Regions from separate parts of the Marinobacter sediminum genome, predicted to be linked through region 1. Evidence: predicted binding sites of a transcription regulator. Region 1 holds the regulator's gene; the other holds the start of a gene.
The links. Region 1 encodes sigma-54, which starts transcription at its own class of promoters, with help from an activator protein. Its sites were predicted from a motif close to ANTGGCATNNANNTTGCTNT; they were not measured.
Positions count from the first base shown of each region.

Region 2: a site for sigma-54 is predicted at 5,612-5,631, ahead of glnK (P-II family nitrogen regulator). Genes of this name have one in related genera too.

Region 1 covers NZ_JAGTWY010000001.1:1,991,164-1,999,227, forward strand. Annotated here, with positions in the region: gene lptC (LPS export ABC transporter periplasmic protein LptC) at 1-310, shown strand, start outside; gene lptA (lipopolysaccharide transport periplasmic protein LptA) at 294-851, shown strand; gene lptB (LPS export ABC transporter ATP-binding protein) at 829-1,554, shown strand; gene KFJ24_RS09465 (RNA polymerase factor sigma-54) at 1,715-3,241, shown strand; gene hpf (ribosome hibernation promoting factor) at 3,354-3,662, shown strand; gene ptsN (PTS IIA-like nitrogen regulatory protein PtsN) at 3,749-4,219, shown strand; gene rapZ (RNase adapter RapZ) at 4,248-5,132, shown strand; gene KFJ24_RS09485 (HPr family phosphocarrier protein) at 5,139-5,408, shown strand; gene mgtE (magnesium transporter) at 5,524-6,885, shown strand; gene yjgA (ribosome biogenesis factor YjgA) at 6,920-7,450, shown strand; gene KFJ24_RS09500 (carbon-nitrogen hydrolase family protein) at 7,467-8,064, opposite strand, start outside.
Region 2 covers NZ_JAGTWY010000001.1:3,767,351-3,775,414, forward strand. Annotated here, with positions in the region: gene KFJ24_RS17615 (sigma-70 family RNA polymerase sigma factor) at 1-481, opposite strand, end outside; gene speA (biosynthetic arginine decarboxylase) at 728-2,638, opposite strand; gene speE (polyamine aminopropyltransferase) at 2,849-3,730, shown strand; gene KFJ24_RS17630 (ammonium transporter) at 3,812-5,092, opposite strand; gene glnK (P-II family nitrogen regulator) at 5,164-5,502, opposite strand; gene KFJ24_RS17640 (accessory factor UbiK family protein) at 5,882-6,136, shown strand; gene KFJ24_RS17645 (YifB family Mg chelatase-like AAA ATPase) at 6,208-7,740, shown strand; gene trmB (tRNA (guanosine(46)-N7)-methyltransferase TrmB) at 7,817-8,064, shown strand, end outside.

The DNA.
Region 1 (8,064 bases):
ACTCTACGGTGAGCCGGGAACCAAGCCCTGGGTTGTTGAGGCAGAGAACGGCAGTCTGCTGCAAAATGAAAATCTGCTCTACCTGACAGGCAATGTGCGCGTTATCCGGACGGTTGGCGACCGGGAGGCCACACTTACAACATCAAGCCTGACACTGGACAATGATTTGGGCACTGCCTATACCGATGCGCCCGTCGAGATTACTGACAGGATCGGTGTCACCCGTGCCAAGGGAATGAAGGCATGGATTGATAAACGTATTCTGGAACTCAACTCCCAGGTGGAAGGACGCTATGAAACCGGTAAATAACCGCCTCCAGGCGCTGTTGACAGTCGTGATTGGCCTGGTTGTGGCAGCCCCCACAGCCGCTTTTGATCTTGACTCGGACCAACCTATTACCGTGAGCGCTGATAACGCTCGACTGGACGATAATAAAGGCATCGCGACCTACACCGGGGCCGTTGAGCTTATCCAGGGTAAGACCCGCCTTTCCGCAGATCAGGTCGTGCTGTTTCGAAGCGAGGAGGGCCTGAGCCGCATCGAAGCATCCGGACGCCCCGCCCATTACCAGCAGCCGTCCCGGGAAGGCGGCGGACAAACAGACGCCCGGGCACGCAATATCACATGGTCTGCCTCAGACAGCGAGCTGACGTTTGAGCGTGAAGCCGTCATTGAGCAGAATGGCAACCTGTTCCGGGGCGACGTCATTCATTATGATACGGTCCATCGGGTCGTCACCGCAGAGGGTGGAGAAGACACCGGCTCCGGCACCGGCCGTGTCGAAATGGTTATCCAGCCACGCAGCACCAGCAGCAAACAGGGATCAGATGGCAGTTCTCAGAGCCAGTAATCTGGCAAAAAGCTACAAGCAGAAAAAAGTGGTGATTGACGTCTCCCTGGAAATCCGAAGCGGCGAGATTGTCGGCCTGTTGGGACCCAATGGCGCAGGGAAAACGACTTGCTTTTACATGATTGTAGGGCTGGTGCCCGCAGACAGAGGTCGAATCACCATCGACAGCCAGGACATTACGCCCTTGCCCATGCATGGCCGCGCCCGGAAGGGAATTGGCTACCTGCCCCAGGAAGCATCGGTTTTCCGGAAACTGTCGGTACGTGACAACATTATGGCCATCCTCGAGACTCGCAAGGGGCTCGGACGGGCTGATCGCGAGAGCAAACTGCAGGAGCTGCTGGAGGAATTCCATATCACCCATATCCGCGACAGCGTGGGCATGGCATTGTCAGGGGGCGAGCGCCGCAGGGTGGAGATAGCCAGAGCGCTGGCAATGGAACCTGCATTTATTCTTCTGGATGAGCCCTTTGCAGGCGTTGATCCGATTTCGGTGAGCGACATCAAGCACATTATCCGCCACCTCAGGGATAAGGGCATTGGCGTGCTGATCACCGATCACAATGTGCGGGAAACCCTGGACATCTGCGAGAATGCCTACATCGTGTCCGGCGGGCACATCATCGCCTCTGGAAATTCAGAAGCGATCCTTGCCAACGAGCAGGTTAAGGAAGTGTATCTGGGCAGCGAATTCAGGCTGTGACTTCCTTTGGCCGATTGTGTTGATGAACTGTAGCAAGTAAACTCGGCAAAGAACTTGCAGGGTTTTTTCCCGTAGCGGCAAGTGACCGGCATACAACGAATTTTTATGTGACTGTCCACGAAGCAGAGCGCTGATGAGTAACGGATCCTGAACCATGGTGATGAAAGCCTCCTTACAGTTAAAGCTGGGTCAAAGCCTGACCATGACGCCCCAGCTGCAACAGGCGATCCGGCTACTGCAGCTTTCCACACTCGACCTTCAACAGGAAATCCAGCAGGCACTGGAATCCAATCCGATGCTGGAAACCTCTGAGGATGACGACGAGCCGGAATCCAGTTCGGGCGAACCGGACTCGAACAGCGAAGACGCCGGCTCAGAGACAACAGCCGAAGCACAGCCGGACAGCAGCCAGGACTGGGATCAAACGGAAAATGGTCCCGACTGGGCTTCGGAAAATGAGATTCCGGATAACATTCCCGATGACCTGCCTGTCGACACTGCCTGGGACGATATTTACCAGTCGGCTCCCGCACCGGCAGCCCGGAACGATGATGAAAACGACCACGATTTCGAGACCCGCAACTCCCCCACCGAAACCCTCCGGGATCATCTGGAGTGGCAACTGAACCTGACGCCACTGAGCGAACGGGATCGGGCCATTGCGCACGCCCTGATGGATGCGGTGGACGACAGAGGCTATCTGACCAGTCCCCTGGAAGAAATTCACACCGGCCTGGTTGATGAAAACGAGGAAGATCCGCTCGAGCTGGACGAGGTTGAGGCGGTATTGCATCGCTTACAGCACTTTGACCCCCCTGGCGTGTTTGCGCGAGATCTTCAGGAATGCCTGTTAATCCAGCTGAGCCAGTTACCTCCGGACACGCCCTGGCTGGCCCAGGCGCGGTTGGTCATTACCCATTACATCAATTTGCTGGGCAACAGGGATTACGCCCAGCTACTGCGCCGGAGCCGGTTAAAAGAAGACCAGCTAAGAGAGGTTCTGGCCCTGATTACCGGCCTGAACCCTCGCCCGGGTGATGTCATCGACCAGGCCGAGCCGGACTATGTCATCCCTGATGTTATTGTCCGCAAAGACAACGGACGCTGGCGCGTAGAGCTGAATCCGGAAATCGCTCCGCGCATTCGCGTTAATGCAAGCTATGCTTCTCTTATAAGGCGAGCGGATAGCAGCGCTGATAACACCTACATGCGGGATCAGCTTCAGGAGGCCAAATGGTTTATCAAGAGCCTGCAAAGCCGCAATGAAACCTTGCTGAAGGTGGCAACCCGCATCGTCGAGCACCAGCAGGGATTTCTGGACGAGGGTGAAGAGGCCATGAAGCCGCTGATCCTCTCTGATATTGCCCAGGCGGTGGAGATGCATGAGTCGACGATTTCCCGTGTTACTACTCAGAAATTCATGCACACCCCCCGGGGAATTTTTGAACTCAAGTACTTCTTCTCCAGTCACGTCAGCACGAATGAGGGTGGTGAATGCTCCTCCACGGCAATCCGTGCAATGATCAAGAAGCTGGTTGCAGCAGAAACTCCCAAAAAGCCGTTGAGTGACAGTAAAATTGCAGCCATGCTAGGGGAACAAGGTATCAAGGTGGCGAGACGCACGGTGGCCAAGTATCGAGAAGCGATGCATATACCACCCTCAAACGAGCGGAAGCGACTGGTATAGGGAGCCTTTTACTTTACAGGCCTTGCCCAGGAACACGATTCGCCGGCGCGCGATGCGCCAGCACTCAGCCCGGCCCCCTCGGGAGTCGGCATGATGACAACAGGAGACGCCTATGCAACTCAATATTTCAGGCCATCACGTAGAACTGACTCCCGCATTGAAAGATTACGTTTCAGAAAAATTTGGCAAGCTGGAACGCCACTTTGACCACATCAGCAATTGCCAGGTAACCCTGGAAGTGGAAAAAGTGCGCCAGATGGCGGAGGCGACGCTTCACGTGGTTGGTGGTGAGATTCACGCAAAGGCTGAGAATGGGGATATGTATGCAGCGATTGATTCGCTCATTGACAAGCTGGACCGTCAGATCCTCAAGCATAAGGAAAAGAATGTAGACCGGATGCACGGAAACGGGTCTCGTTAAACGCCCGTTTTCATGCGTGTCATCTAATCGCGCTGCGGCATGGCTAACCTGCCGCAGCCTTTTTTTTACGGAAATGCAGTCGATTCATGAGCGACACATCCCTGACCATTGACAACATCCTTGCACCGGAGCTGAGTCTTTGCCGGATACCTGCATCCAGCAAGAAACGGGTTCTGGAATCCATTGCCGAGCAGATCAACCAGCATGACGGCTCGCTCAGCGAAACCCAGATCTTCAATAATCTGGTCGCGCGTGAGCGCCTGGGCAGCACCGGTATTGGCCAAGGCATTGCCATACCCCATTGCCGCCTGGAAGGACTGGATCACGTCGTCGGCGTTCTGCTCACGCTGGAAGAAAGCATCGAGTTCGACGCCATCGATAACCAGCCGGTGGATCTCGTGTTTGCCCTCGTTGTTCCCAAGGAGGCAACCAGCGAGCACCTGGAACTGCTCAGCCAGCTGGCCGAGAAATTTAACGAACGCGCATTCTGCGATCGTCTGCGCCAGTGTGAAGATGCCAAGACACTTTATGAGCGCATGACAGCTGCAGACGGCTAACACTCATTGTTGTGGAGACAGGGTGACCATGAAACTGATCATCGTCAGTGGCCGGTCCGGTTCGGGCAAGAGTACAGCACTCCATGTTCTTGAAGACCTGGGGTTTTACTGCATTGACAACCTCCCCATAGGATTGCTGTTTCCCTTGACCCGGGAAGCCGCGAACCAGGTAACACCCGGTCGGCTGGGAAAAATGGCGGTCAGTATTGATGCCCGCAACCTGTCCGGCGAGCTGGCCAACTTCGAAGAGATTTACCGGCGGCTCGAGGAAACCGAAGTCACAGTCGAAATCATATTTCTCGACGCCGATGAACAGTCCCTGCTCCAACGGTTTCACGCCACTCGACGCAAGCACCCACTCAGCGATGACAGGACGTCCCTTCGGGAAGCCATCAACAACGAGAAAAAGTGCCTGGAGCCGCTCGCCAAGCTTTCCGATCTCTACGTGAACACCACCGGCATGTCCATGTACGAGCTGCGGGATATGATCAAACAGCGTGTCGTTGGCCGGAAGGACCAGGAGCTGGCCCTGTTGTTCCAGTCATTCGGTTTCAAGCACGGCGTCCCGCTGGACTCGGACTATGTCTTTGACGTCCGCTGTCTGCCAAATCCGTACTGGGACACCAGTTTGCGTAAGTTCGTCGGCACCGACCAGCCAGTAATCGACTTTCTGGAAAAAGAACCGGCCAGTCGGAAAATGATCGATGATCTGACTGCATTTCTCGAAGCCTGGCTTCCCTCTTTTGCTGACAGCAACCGCAGCTATATGACCATTTCAATTGGTTGCACTGGCGGGCAACACCGCTCGGTCTATGTCTCGGAACAGCTTTGCAGCCATTTCCGACAGCGCTACAGTAACGTTCAGGTCCGCCACACCGAGCTACCGCACCTGCAAACCCGTGAAGAGATCTGAGCCAGCATGATTCGCCGCCCCATCACCATCATTAACAAGCTGGGACTGCATGCCCGGGCCACCGCCAAGCTGGTCAACACGGCATCGGAATTCGACAGCAGCGTAAAAATCAGCGGCAAGGGCCGGGAAGTGGATGCCAAGAACATAATGCAGGTGATGATGCTTGCCGCCAGCCAGGGTACCGATGTCGAACTGGTTGCGGATGGGCAGGACGAGCAGGATGCCATTGATGCTCTGGTTGAGCTGATTAATGACTATTTCGGAGAGGGCGAGTAATACCAGGCTTGCTGCGGCCAGAACGGAATCTTCTGCGGCATTCAACGACAACTCTTTCTCACCTGTGCCACCTAACTCCGCTATAATACAGGCGTTTTCTGACTGTGGGTAATTCATGACCGATATTCTGGAAAAAAGCCAGGCCCGCCAACGCCTTCGCTCCCTGGGCGAAGCCCTGGACAGTGGTGCCCTGAAACAGGTTGCCCGTATTCTGAACGGCGGCCTGAGCCCCAGTGATATTGCCCACCTTCTGGAATCTTCCCCGCCCCGCGAGCGGGCCCTGCTGTGGAATCTGGTCGATAAAGAGCTGGAAGGGGAAGTTCTCCAGTACCTGAGCGACGACATCCGTGGTTATTTCCTGAGCCAGCTCAATGCGCAGGAACTGGCGGATATCATCGAGGATTTCGAGTCGGACGATCTCGCCGACCTGCTGCAGCAATTACCGGACACGGTGATCCAGGAAGTTCTGGACACCATGGACGACCAGGACCGGCAACGGGTCGAAGAAGTTCTCTCCTACCCGGAGGACACCGCCGGCGGTCTGATGAACACGGACACCATCACGGTGCGCCCGGACATCAGCATTGACGTTGTACTCCGTTACCTGCGCAGGCACCGTAACCTGCCACCCATGACCGACAACCTGATCGTCGTCAGCCGGCGGGATGAATTTATCGGTATGTTGCCAATCACCAAGATGCTGGTATCGAACCCTGCAGCGACAGTGCGCGAGGTGATGGACACCGAAATTGAGCCAATTCCGGTCACGCTCTCCGACACCAAGGTTGCCACGCTGTTTGAACGCTACGACCTGATCTCGGCTCCAGTGGTGAATGAAGACGGTCGACTGCTAGGTCGTATCACCATCGATGACGTGGTCGACGTAATCCGGGAAGATGCCGATCACTCCCTGATGAGCATGGCCGGTCTCGACGAAGACGAAGACACCTTCGCGCCCGTCTGGAAAACAACACGGCGCCGCGCCGTCTGGCTGGGTATAAACCTGATTACGGCGTTCGTCGCCTCCGGCGTTATCGGCCTGTTCGAGGAGACGATTACCAAGGTGGTTGCGCTTGCCGTACTTATGCCAATCGTTGCCAGCATGGGGGGCATCGCCGGGAGTCAGACCCTTACCCTGGTCATCCGCGGCATGGCCGTGGGGCAAATAAGCGGCGCTAATGTGCGCTGGCTGTTAAACCGGGAGTTCCTGTCTGGCGCGATGAATGGCGTTTTCTGGGCGCTGGTGGTTGCCACGGCTGCGGCTACCTGGTTCCAGGACCTGATGATTGGAGCCATTATTGCGGCCGCGTTGATCATAAACCTTATCGCCGCCGCTCTGGCGGGAACCATACTGCCCCTGTTCCTGAAATCAAGAAACATTGATCCGGCCCTGGCGGGCAGCGTGATCCTGACCACTGTTACCGATGTGGTCGGGTTTATGGCTTTCCTCGGCCTGGCCACCGTGTTTTACGCGTAACCGACGCACAACACCGAAAAACAACGGATTTACCATGAGTCAGCACGACCACCACGAAGACGAAGAAGAGTATGGCAAAAGCAAATCCCAGTTGAAGCGGGAAATGCACGCCCTGCAGGACATCGGCAAACGGATGCTCGAACTGAGCAACGATCAGCTCGATACTCTGCCAATCAGCGAGACCCTGCGCGCCGCCATTGAGGAATCACGCCGGATCCGCCAGAACGAAGCCAAACGCCGCCATCTCCAGTATATCGGCAAGGTTATTCGACAGGAGGATGATCCGGACGCACTAAAGCTGGCCATCGATGCTTTTGATGCCGGCAGTGAAGAGCATACCCGTCGCCATCACCTCGCCGAACGCTGGCGCGACCGTATGATTTCAGAGGGTGATTCAGTGGTCGGAGAGTTCTTCAGCTACTGTCCGGACGCAGACCTTCAACACCTGCGGAATCTCGCCCGTAACGCCCGCAAGGATGTGGAAAAGCAAAAGAACACCGGTCAGTCCCGGAAACTGTTCCGTTATCTCCGGGAATGCATCGACGACGCCGAAGCGACAAACTGACGGGCAGGCCGGCTGGTTACAGCCGGCGATGGTCCCACACCGGCATCCGCTTACGCAGCTGTGAGAGCTGTTCCACATCCAACTCCGCCGTCAACACTCCCGCCCCCTCAGCGAGCTCTTTCACAACCTTGCCCCAGGGATCGCAAATCAGGCTGTGGCCGTAGGTTCGGCGGCGTTCGCTGTTTTGCCCACCCTGTCCCGGGGCAACGATCCAGACCTGGTTTTCGATCGCCCGCGCGCGGGTAAGCACGTGCCAATGGGCATTTCCGGTCTGCCAGGTGAACGCACTGGGTAAGCATACCCACTCAGCGCCTTTTTCTCGCAAAGCCCGAAACAACTCCGGGAAGCGCAAATCATAACAAACAGCGAGGCCAAGCTTGCCGACTGGCGTATCCAGTGTTACCAATTGCTCACCGGGCTCGAAGGTGTCCGACTCCCGGTATTGGCCGTGGGCGTCATCAATCGTCGCATCAAACAGGTGAATCTTGTCATAGCGAGCGACTTCCCGGCCCTGATCATCGAACACCAGACAGGAGGACCTGACCCGCTCCTCAATGCTGGAACCATCAGGCCGATCCGCCAGAGGTAGTGAGCCGCCGACGATCCACATCCCG
Region 2 (8,064 bases), 1.8 Mb from region 1:
TCAACGAATCACGAATGCGACGTTCTGACATGAGGCGGTGGAGCGATGTCACAGGTTCGTTCTCATTTTCACCTGGAATCTGCCACAGATCTTCGGTCTCTATCGCCATCTCCGCGCTGGTGCGCTGCATTTTGCGGAGCATATCAATGCGCTGGTTCCGCGCGATGGTGAAAATCCAGGTGGATGCTGCTGCCTTACGCCAATCGTACAGGCAGGAGCGTCGCCAGATGGAGACAAAGACTTCCTGTACCAGCTCCTCTGCGTGGCTGGCCAGGCCATTTGCCATGGCGTAATACTTTATCTGTGGGCCAAAGTGCTCGAAGAGCGCGTGGTACGCCTCCCGATCCTGGCTCTTGCCCACTTTCTGAAGCAGCTGGCTCCATTGGTCCTTTCGACCCTCGGAATTCGCTGACTTTTGATCCAGTGTTGTCACTGGACGCTCCTTGACAGTGGCATGATTTGAACTTGTTCTAGTCATCATTGTATGCACTCACCGCAGATTTGTCAGTGCCGAGATATACGGGTTCGAATACCCTGCGGATCAACCGGGTTGAAAAAAATATCGATTTTTTTACTGGCTCCGGCGGGCAGACGGAGACGCCGCTGGGGCTGGAGTTTGCCACCGATGGATAGCGACCCGTCCAATGTTGGGCAGGCTTTCAGAAAATTGGAGGGGCATTGCTCCCAGCAGCTGGCGCCGGGAGCAGGAAGGGCAAATCCGCCAGTGTTATTCTTCGAGATATGTATAGCCGTTCAGTCCTGCCGCCAGTTCCGCCAGCAATGCAGCCTGTAAGTCTTTCGGCAAATCGCTCTCACTGAATTTAAGCCGGTAGGCGGCCAGCAGGTCATCCGGCTCGAAATTGACATAGCGTAATACCTTGGCGACCGTATCACCGGTGATCGGTTCGCTGATATCGAACCCGCCCTCCGGATTCAGTTTCACATCCACGGAATGAGTATCGCCAAACAGGTTATGCATGTCGCCCAGGATTTCCTGGTAGGCCCCGGTCATAAAAAATCCCATCAGCAGAGGGGTGCCCGGTACGTCAGCAGGCAGGGGCAGGGTGGTTTCCGTTCCCTGGCCATCCACATACTGGTCAATGCGCCCATCCGAATCACAGGTAATATCCTGGATAACAGCCCGCCGGTTTAATGGCCGGTCCAGGCCATTGATCGGCATCACCGGAAAGATCTGGTCAATCCCCCAGACATCCGGGAGTGACTGGAACAGGGAAAAGTTCACGAACAGCTTTTCGGCCAGCTTCTCGTTGAGTTCGTCGATGATTTCCCGGTGGGCCCGGTTGGCGTTGTCGAGCTGGCCGCGCAGCAGGCGGCAACAGCGCGTGTACAGGGTTTCTGCACCTGCACGTTCCTGAAGGGACAGCAGTCCATGGGCGAACTGGGCATGAACATCCGCCATGGCGTGAAGTACATCGTGATAAATCTCCGCAAGAGAGCGGGGGGTGGCGCTGTCTTCCAGGCTCCGCAGGTCCCGCCAAAGATCCTGTAATGGTGCAGGGGCGTCAGGGGCTGGCCTCTGTGGTGCGCGATTATCCGGTACTTCCTGGTCAATGACGTTAGTTACCAGCACCGAGTGGTGCGCGGTTAATGCCCGGCCGGATTCGCTGATCAGATCAGGGTGCGGAATGCCGATACGATCGCATTCCGACTGGAGTACGTGCACCACGTTGTAGGCATATTCCTGCACGCTGTAGTTCATGGAGCAGCTGCTGCGGGAGCGGGTACCCTCGTAGTCCACGCCCAATCCACCGCCGATGTCGATAGTGCCCACAGGGGCGCCCATTTGCCGCAGTTCGCTGTAGAACCTCGCGCATTCCCTGAGCCCGGTCTGTATATCGCGAATGTTGGCGATCTGTGAGCCAAGGTGAAAGTGCAGGAGTTGTAGGGTATTCAGGGCATTGGCATCACTCAGGGTATTCACCACATCCAGAACCTGGCTGGCAGAGAGCCCGAATTTGGATTTCTCCCCGCCGGTGTTTTGCCAGTTACCTTTCCCGATGGTGGCCAGACGTACACGCACACCAATCAGCGGACTTACATCAAGAGCCTTTGCTTCTTTCAGGATCAGGGGCAGTTCGGATTGTTTTTCAACGACAATGAACACCCTGTGGCCCAGCTTCTGTCCAATCAGGGCAAGACGGATGTACTCCCGATCCTTGTAACCATTGCACACGATGACCGAGCCTGGCTCACGGGACATTGCCAGAACGGCCATCAGTTCGGGCTTGCTGCCAGCCTCCAGACCGATTTGACCATTCGATGCTGCAGGCTCCGCAGACACGAGTTCCTCGATGACCCTCCGCTGCTGGTTGACCTTGATCGGATACACGGCGGTGTATTGGCCCTGGTAGCCCTGATCGGCAGCCACTTCGTTGAAGGCGTCGCACAGCGTGTTGACCCGGTCATGCAGTATGTCAGTAAAACGGATCAGTACCGGAAACTGCACACCGGAATTCGACAGCGAGCGTGCCAGCTCGGGCAGGTTTATCTGTGCCGGGCTGTGGCCGCGATCCGGGCGAATCATCACTTCGCCCCCATGATTTACGCCAATATAGCCATCGCTCCAGTGGTCGATGTTATAGATCTTGTGGGCAGGGGTGCCGCTGGCTTCGCTCATGCTTGCTATCCTGTCAGGAAACCGGGCCGGCGGGGTGGATGTTCAGGTGCCGGTGTCTGGACGTCATTGTATGGATTCCTGTTGCTGGCTAAAAGAACCGGCTGTGGAAAATACGTGGGCCAGCGTGATGATTAACACTTTAGCTACCCCGAAGGCATCCCTACAATACGCCCTTTAACAGAGCTCACGGAGCACAGCGGGAGAAACAAGATGACGGCATTGAACGAAGGCTGGTTCACCGAGATATTTCAGGATCAGGGGACGGCTTTTTCCCTGCAGGTGAAAAAGAAACTGCACGAAGAGCAAACGCCATTTCAGAAACTGGAAATCTACGAAACCGAGACCTTCGGAAACCTGATGGTGCTCGATGGCTGTGTGATGCTGACTGCCCGGGACAATTTCCTGTATCACGAGATGATGACTCATCCGGCGCTGTTTACCCACAAGGATCCGAAGAAGGTGGTGATTGTCGGTGGCGGCGACTGTGGCACCCTGAAAGAGGTGCTAAAGCACCCCGGTGTGCAAGAAGCCTGGCAAGTGGAAATCGACGAGCGTGTAACGCGTACATCCGAGAAATACTTTCCGGAGCTGTGCGAGGCTAACAGTGACCCTCGCGCCAATTTCTTCTTTGGGGACGGTATCCAGTGGATTCGCGACGTGGAGCCCAGCAGCCTGGACATTATCATTATTGATAGCACCGATCCGGTTGGCCCCGCAGAGGGGTTGTTTGCGCTGGATTTCTACCGTGATGCGATGCTGGCACTGAGAGATGGCGGTATTATTGTCCAGCAGAGTGAGTCGCCCCTGTTGCATACCAATACCATCATCAAGTCCATTCACGAGGATATGCGCAAGGCTGGCTTTGATCACGTCCAGACTCTTCCGTTCCCGCAGCCGGTTTATCCCACTGGCTGGTGGAGCTGCACGATGGCCGGTAAGGACAAGCCGGTTCGGTATTTCCGGGAAGAAGACGCCAATAATCGTCCTTTCGTCACGCGCTATTACAACGCCGGTGTCCACCATGGCGCTCTTGCCATGCCGCAGTTCATGCTGGATGTGCTGGAAGATCAGGTACTCCCTGGAGAAGGCTGACGCTTTCGTTCAGTTCCGGAGAAGGCAATAAAAAAGGGCGCCCCGAGGGGCGCCCTTTTTGATCATGCCAGCCGGCGATCATTACTTCTGGCTGACAAACTCCGGATAGGCTTCCATGCCGCACTCGGACAGATCCACACCTTCGTACTCTTCTTCCTCGGAAACCCTGAGGCCCATGACGGCTTTCAGGATGCCCCAGACGATGAGGCTGGTCACGAAGACCCAGATGAAGATGGTGAGCATGCCGACCAGCTGACCCATGAAGGTCGCATCTGCGTCGGACAGCAGGACTGCAAAGATACCCCAGATACCAACCACACCGTGGACAGAGATGGCACCGACCGGATCGTCGATACGCAGCTTGTCGAGAGTCACGATGGAGAAGACCACGATGATACCGCCGATGGCGCCAATGATGGTGGCCAGCAGAGGTGACGGATCAGCAGGCTCAGCCGTGATGGCTACGAGGCCAGCCAGAGCGCCGTTCAAGGCCATGGTCAGGTCAGCTTTGCCGAACATGATGCGCGCCACGATCAGTGCTGCAATCAGACCACCAGCAGCGGCTGCGTTGGTGTTCAGGAATACGTTGGCAACTTCGTTGGCAACACCGATACCGCCCAGTTTGAGGGTAGAGCCACCGTTAAAGCCGAACCAGCCCATCCACAGGATAAACATACCCAGTGTTGCCAGCGGCAGGTTTGCACCCGGGAAGGCCTTGATCTGGCCATCCGCACCGTACTTGCCTTTACGGGCACCCAGCAAGAGAACACCTGCCAGCGCAGCAGCGGCACCAGCCATGTGCACGATACCGGAGCCGGCGTAGTCGCTGTAGCTCAGTTCGTAGATGCCGAATACGGCATCGCCGTTCCATGTCCATGCGCCCTGCATCGGGTAGATGAAGCCACACATAACGACAGCAAATGCGAGGAATGCCCAGAGCTTCATGCGCTCAGCTACGGCACCGGAAACGATGGACATGGCTGTTGCAACGAAGACTACCTGGAAGAAGAAGTCGGAAGCACCGCTGTACTCGCCCATGTCGCCGAAACCGGATTCGGTGGACGCAGCAATCACGCCGGCTATGGCCGCTTCATCCATTTCACCAACGGTTGTGATGCCGCTGAGGAAGAGACCGCCACCGTACATGATGTCGTAACCGACAATCAGGTACATCGTACAGGCAACCGCGAACAGCGCGACGTTTTTGGTCAGGATTTCAGTGGTGTTCTTGGCACGCACCAGGCCTGCTTCGAGCATCGAGAAGCCCGCGGCCATCCACATGACCAGGGCACCACAGATCAGGAAGTAAAAGGTGTCTAATGCGTACTGCAGTTCGAAAATATGATTAAGATTGCTTTCCATTTGAAGCCCTCCGCACGAGGCTTTTCAAGTTATAAATTTTTGCGTTGGCTGTCTGGTTGATCAGGCTTTGATCAGACCGCTTCTTCGCCGGTTTCGCCGGTTCGGATTCGAATCGCCTGTGCCAGTTCGGTCACGAAAATTTTGCCGTCACCAATTTTTCCTGTATTCGCTGCCTTGGTGATGGATTCGATAACCTGGTCCAGGAGGTTGTCGCCGATAGCAACTTCAACCTTGACCTTGGGTAGAAAGTCCACCACGTATTCTGCGCCACGATAGAGTTCGGTGTGGCCCTTCTGGCGACCGAAGCCTTTGACTTCAGTGACCGTTACGCCTTGTACGCCAATTTCGGATAGTGCCTCACGGACATCATCCAATTTGAAAGGCTTGATGATCGCTGTCACAAGTTTCATTGCTTTCTCCTTGGTAAAGCCGTCTCAACATCTGGGATTCTTCGGCCCGTTGTTGAGGTCGGGATGCTGCCACCTCGCACACCAATTGTGCGGATTGCGTACGAGTGCTTTAGCATCGGGTATGCCAACGCAAAAAAAGTCTTTTATAACAGTCAATTACTTAACGACTGTCCCAGATTGGCGCAAAAGTGCGCACCAAAACCGGGCACTGCGCCCCGGAATGAGCCAAATTAGGGCGGGCTCTGGAGAGCGCGTCGAGCATTATAATGTCGACCGCCTACATTATGGCAGGGGCAGCGGTGTGATACACTCTTTCGGTCCGGTTCGAGCGCCCGTCTTTGGTCGAAACCGGTCATTATTTGAACCAGAGAGGTGATGTGTGAAAGGTCCGCAGGATATTTTCGCCCAGTTACAGGGCCAGTTTGGCCAGTTTGTTCCCGATATGGCCCGCGCTGCCCGGGAAGATTTTGAAACCCAGGCCCGCGCCACGGTGATGTCGGTACTGTCCCGGCTGGAGCTGGTGACCCGGGAAGAGTTTGATGCCCAGCAGGCGGTGCTGCTGAAGACCCGTGAAAAGGTGGAAACGCTGGAGCAACGGGTCGCCGAACTGGAGCAGAAGCTGCAGGACCAGTAAGCCTGCAAACGGGCTGGCAGGAAGCCGGGTCCGTTGAACAGATAAGATGTTTATAACCACGGAAGGTTCTCATGCTTGCCATCGTTCATTCCCGAGCCAGCATCGGTGTGTCTGCTCCGCCGGTCACGGTTGAAGTGCATCTCTCAGGCGGCCTGCCCGCCCTTTCCATCGTAGGCTTGCCGGAAACCGGCGTTCGCGAAAGTAAGGAGCGCGTCCGTAGCGCCCTGCTCAATGCCGGTTTCGATTTCCCGGCGCGCCGGATTACCATCAACCTTGCCCCTGCCGACCTCCCCAAAGAAGGTGGTCGGTTTGACCTGCCCATTGCCCTTGGCATTCTGGCCGCTTCCGGCCAGATTCCCTCCGACAGTATTAGTCAATGGGAGTTTGTCGGCGAGCTATCCCTCGATGGCGCGCTCCGGCCCTTAAAAGGCGTTTTACCGGCTGTGCTGGCTGCACGTAAGGAGGGGCGGGCCTTGCTGGTGCCCCAGGCCAATGCCGGTGAGGCCGCGCTTGCCAGCCACGGGGACGTTCTCTCGGCAGGTCATTTGCTCGCCGTGTGTGAGCACCTGTGTGGGCGTGCCAGACTGGTGCCGCTGGCCAAAGCATCGCCTGGACCGGATGGGGGCTCTGACCTGAATCTGCCGGATTTGTCTGATGTAAGGGGCCAGGGAGTGCCCCGCAGGGCACTGGAGGTTGCCGCTGCCGGCAACCACAACCTTCTGTTCTTTGGGCCACCCGGAACCGGCAAGAGCATGCTGGCCAGCCGTTTGCCCGGTATTCTGCCGGGCTTGAGTGATGAGGCCGCCATGGAAGTGGCCAGCGTGCACTCTGTCGCCGGTTTGCCGCTCGGAGAGAGTGGCTGGCGCCGGCCGCCATTTCGCGCGCCCCATCACACGGCTTCGGCGGTCGCGATGGTTGGCGGAGGCAGCAGCCCGCGTCCGGGTGAAATCTCTCTGGCCCATCGCGGCGTGCTGTTCCTTGATGAGTTACCGGAGTTCGAACGCCGGGTACTGGAAGTCCTTCGGGAACCCATGGAAACCGGCGAAATTGCAATCAGTCGCGCTGCACGTCAGGTCACCTTTCCGGCCCGGTTTCAGGTGGTGGGCGCTATGAATCCATGTCCCTGCGGTTATAGTGGGCATCCCACGATTGAATGCCAGTGCACGCCTCAGCAGGTACTGCGTTACCGTTCAAAGATTTCCGGACCACTGCTGGACCGGTTCGATCTTCATGTGGAGGTCCCTGTCCAGGGTGGCGAGGTGCTGATGCAGCAGGGTGGGGGCGGTGAGTCCAGTGCACAGGTCCGGGAACGTGTAGCGCAGGCCAGGGAGCGGCAGGCCGCCCGGCATCAGCTGAATTCGGCACTGTCTGGTCGCGAATTGCACCTGGCTTGTCCTCTGGACGCCAGTGGAGAGCACCTGTTGACCGGTGCCATGGAAAAGCTCGGTCTTTCAGCAAGAGCGTTGCACCGGATTTTGCGGGTTGCCCGAACCCTGGCCGATCTTGATGACTGCGATGCCCCGGGTCAGGCACATCTGGTTGAGGCCCTGGGCTACCGCCAACTGGACCGGCAGCAGGGACGAAATTCCCTGGTGTCCTCCTGACCCCGTCGACTCTGGTAAACTGTCTCTCAAATTCCTTTTAATCAGAACCCGCAGAGCCTGCGGTTGAGGATTGCAGATGACTGACCAGAAAGAGCCGCAAGATCCTAAAACGACCTCCGCGGATTCGCCGGTAACCACACGTCGTGGTGTGCGCAGTTTTGTCCTTCGTCAGGGCCGCATGACCGAAGGCCAGAAGAAAGCTTTCGAGCGTAGCTGGCCGAAATACGGCCTGACCCGGGAAGACGGCATGATCGATCCACGCCAGGTGTTTGGGCGTGATGCCATGCTTAACCTGGAAATCGGGTTCGGTATGGGCAAGTCGCT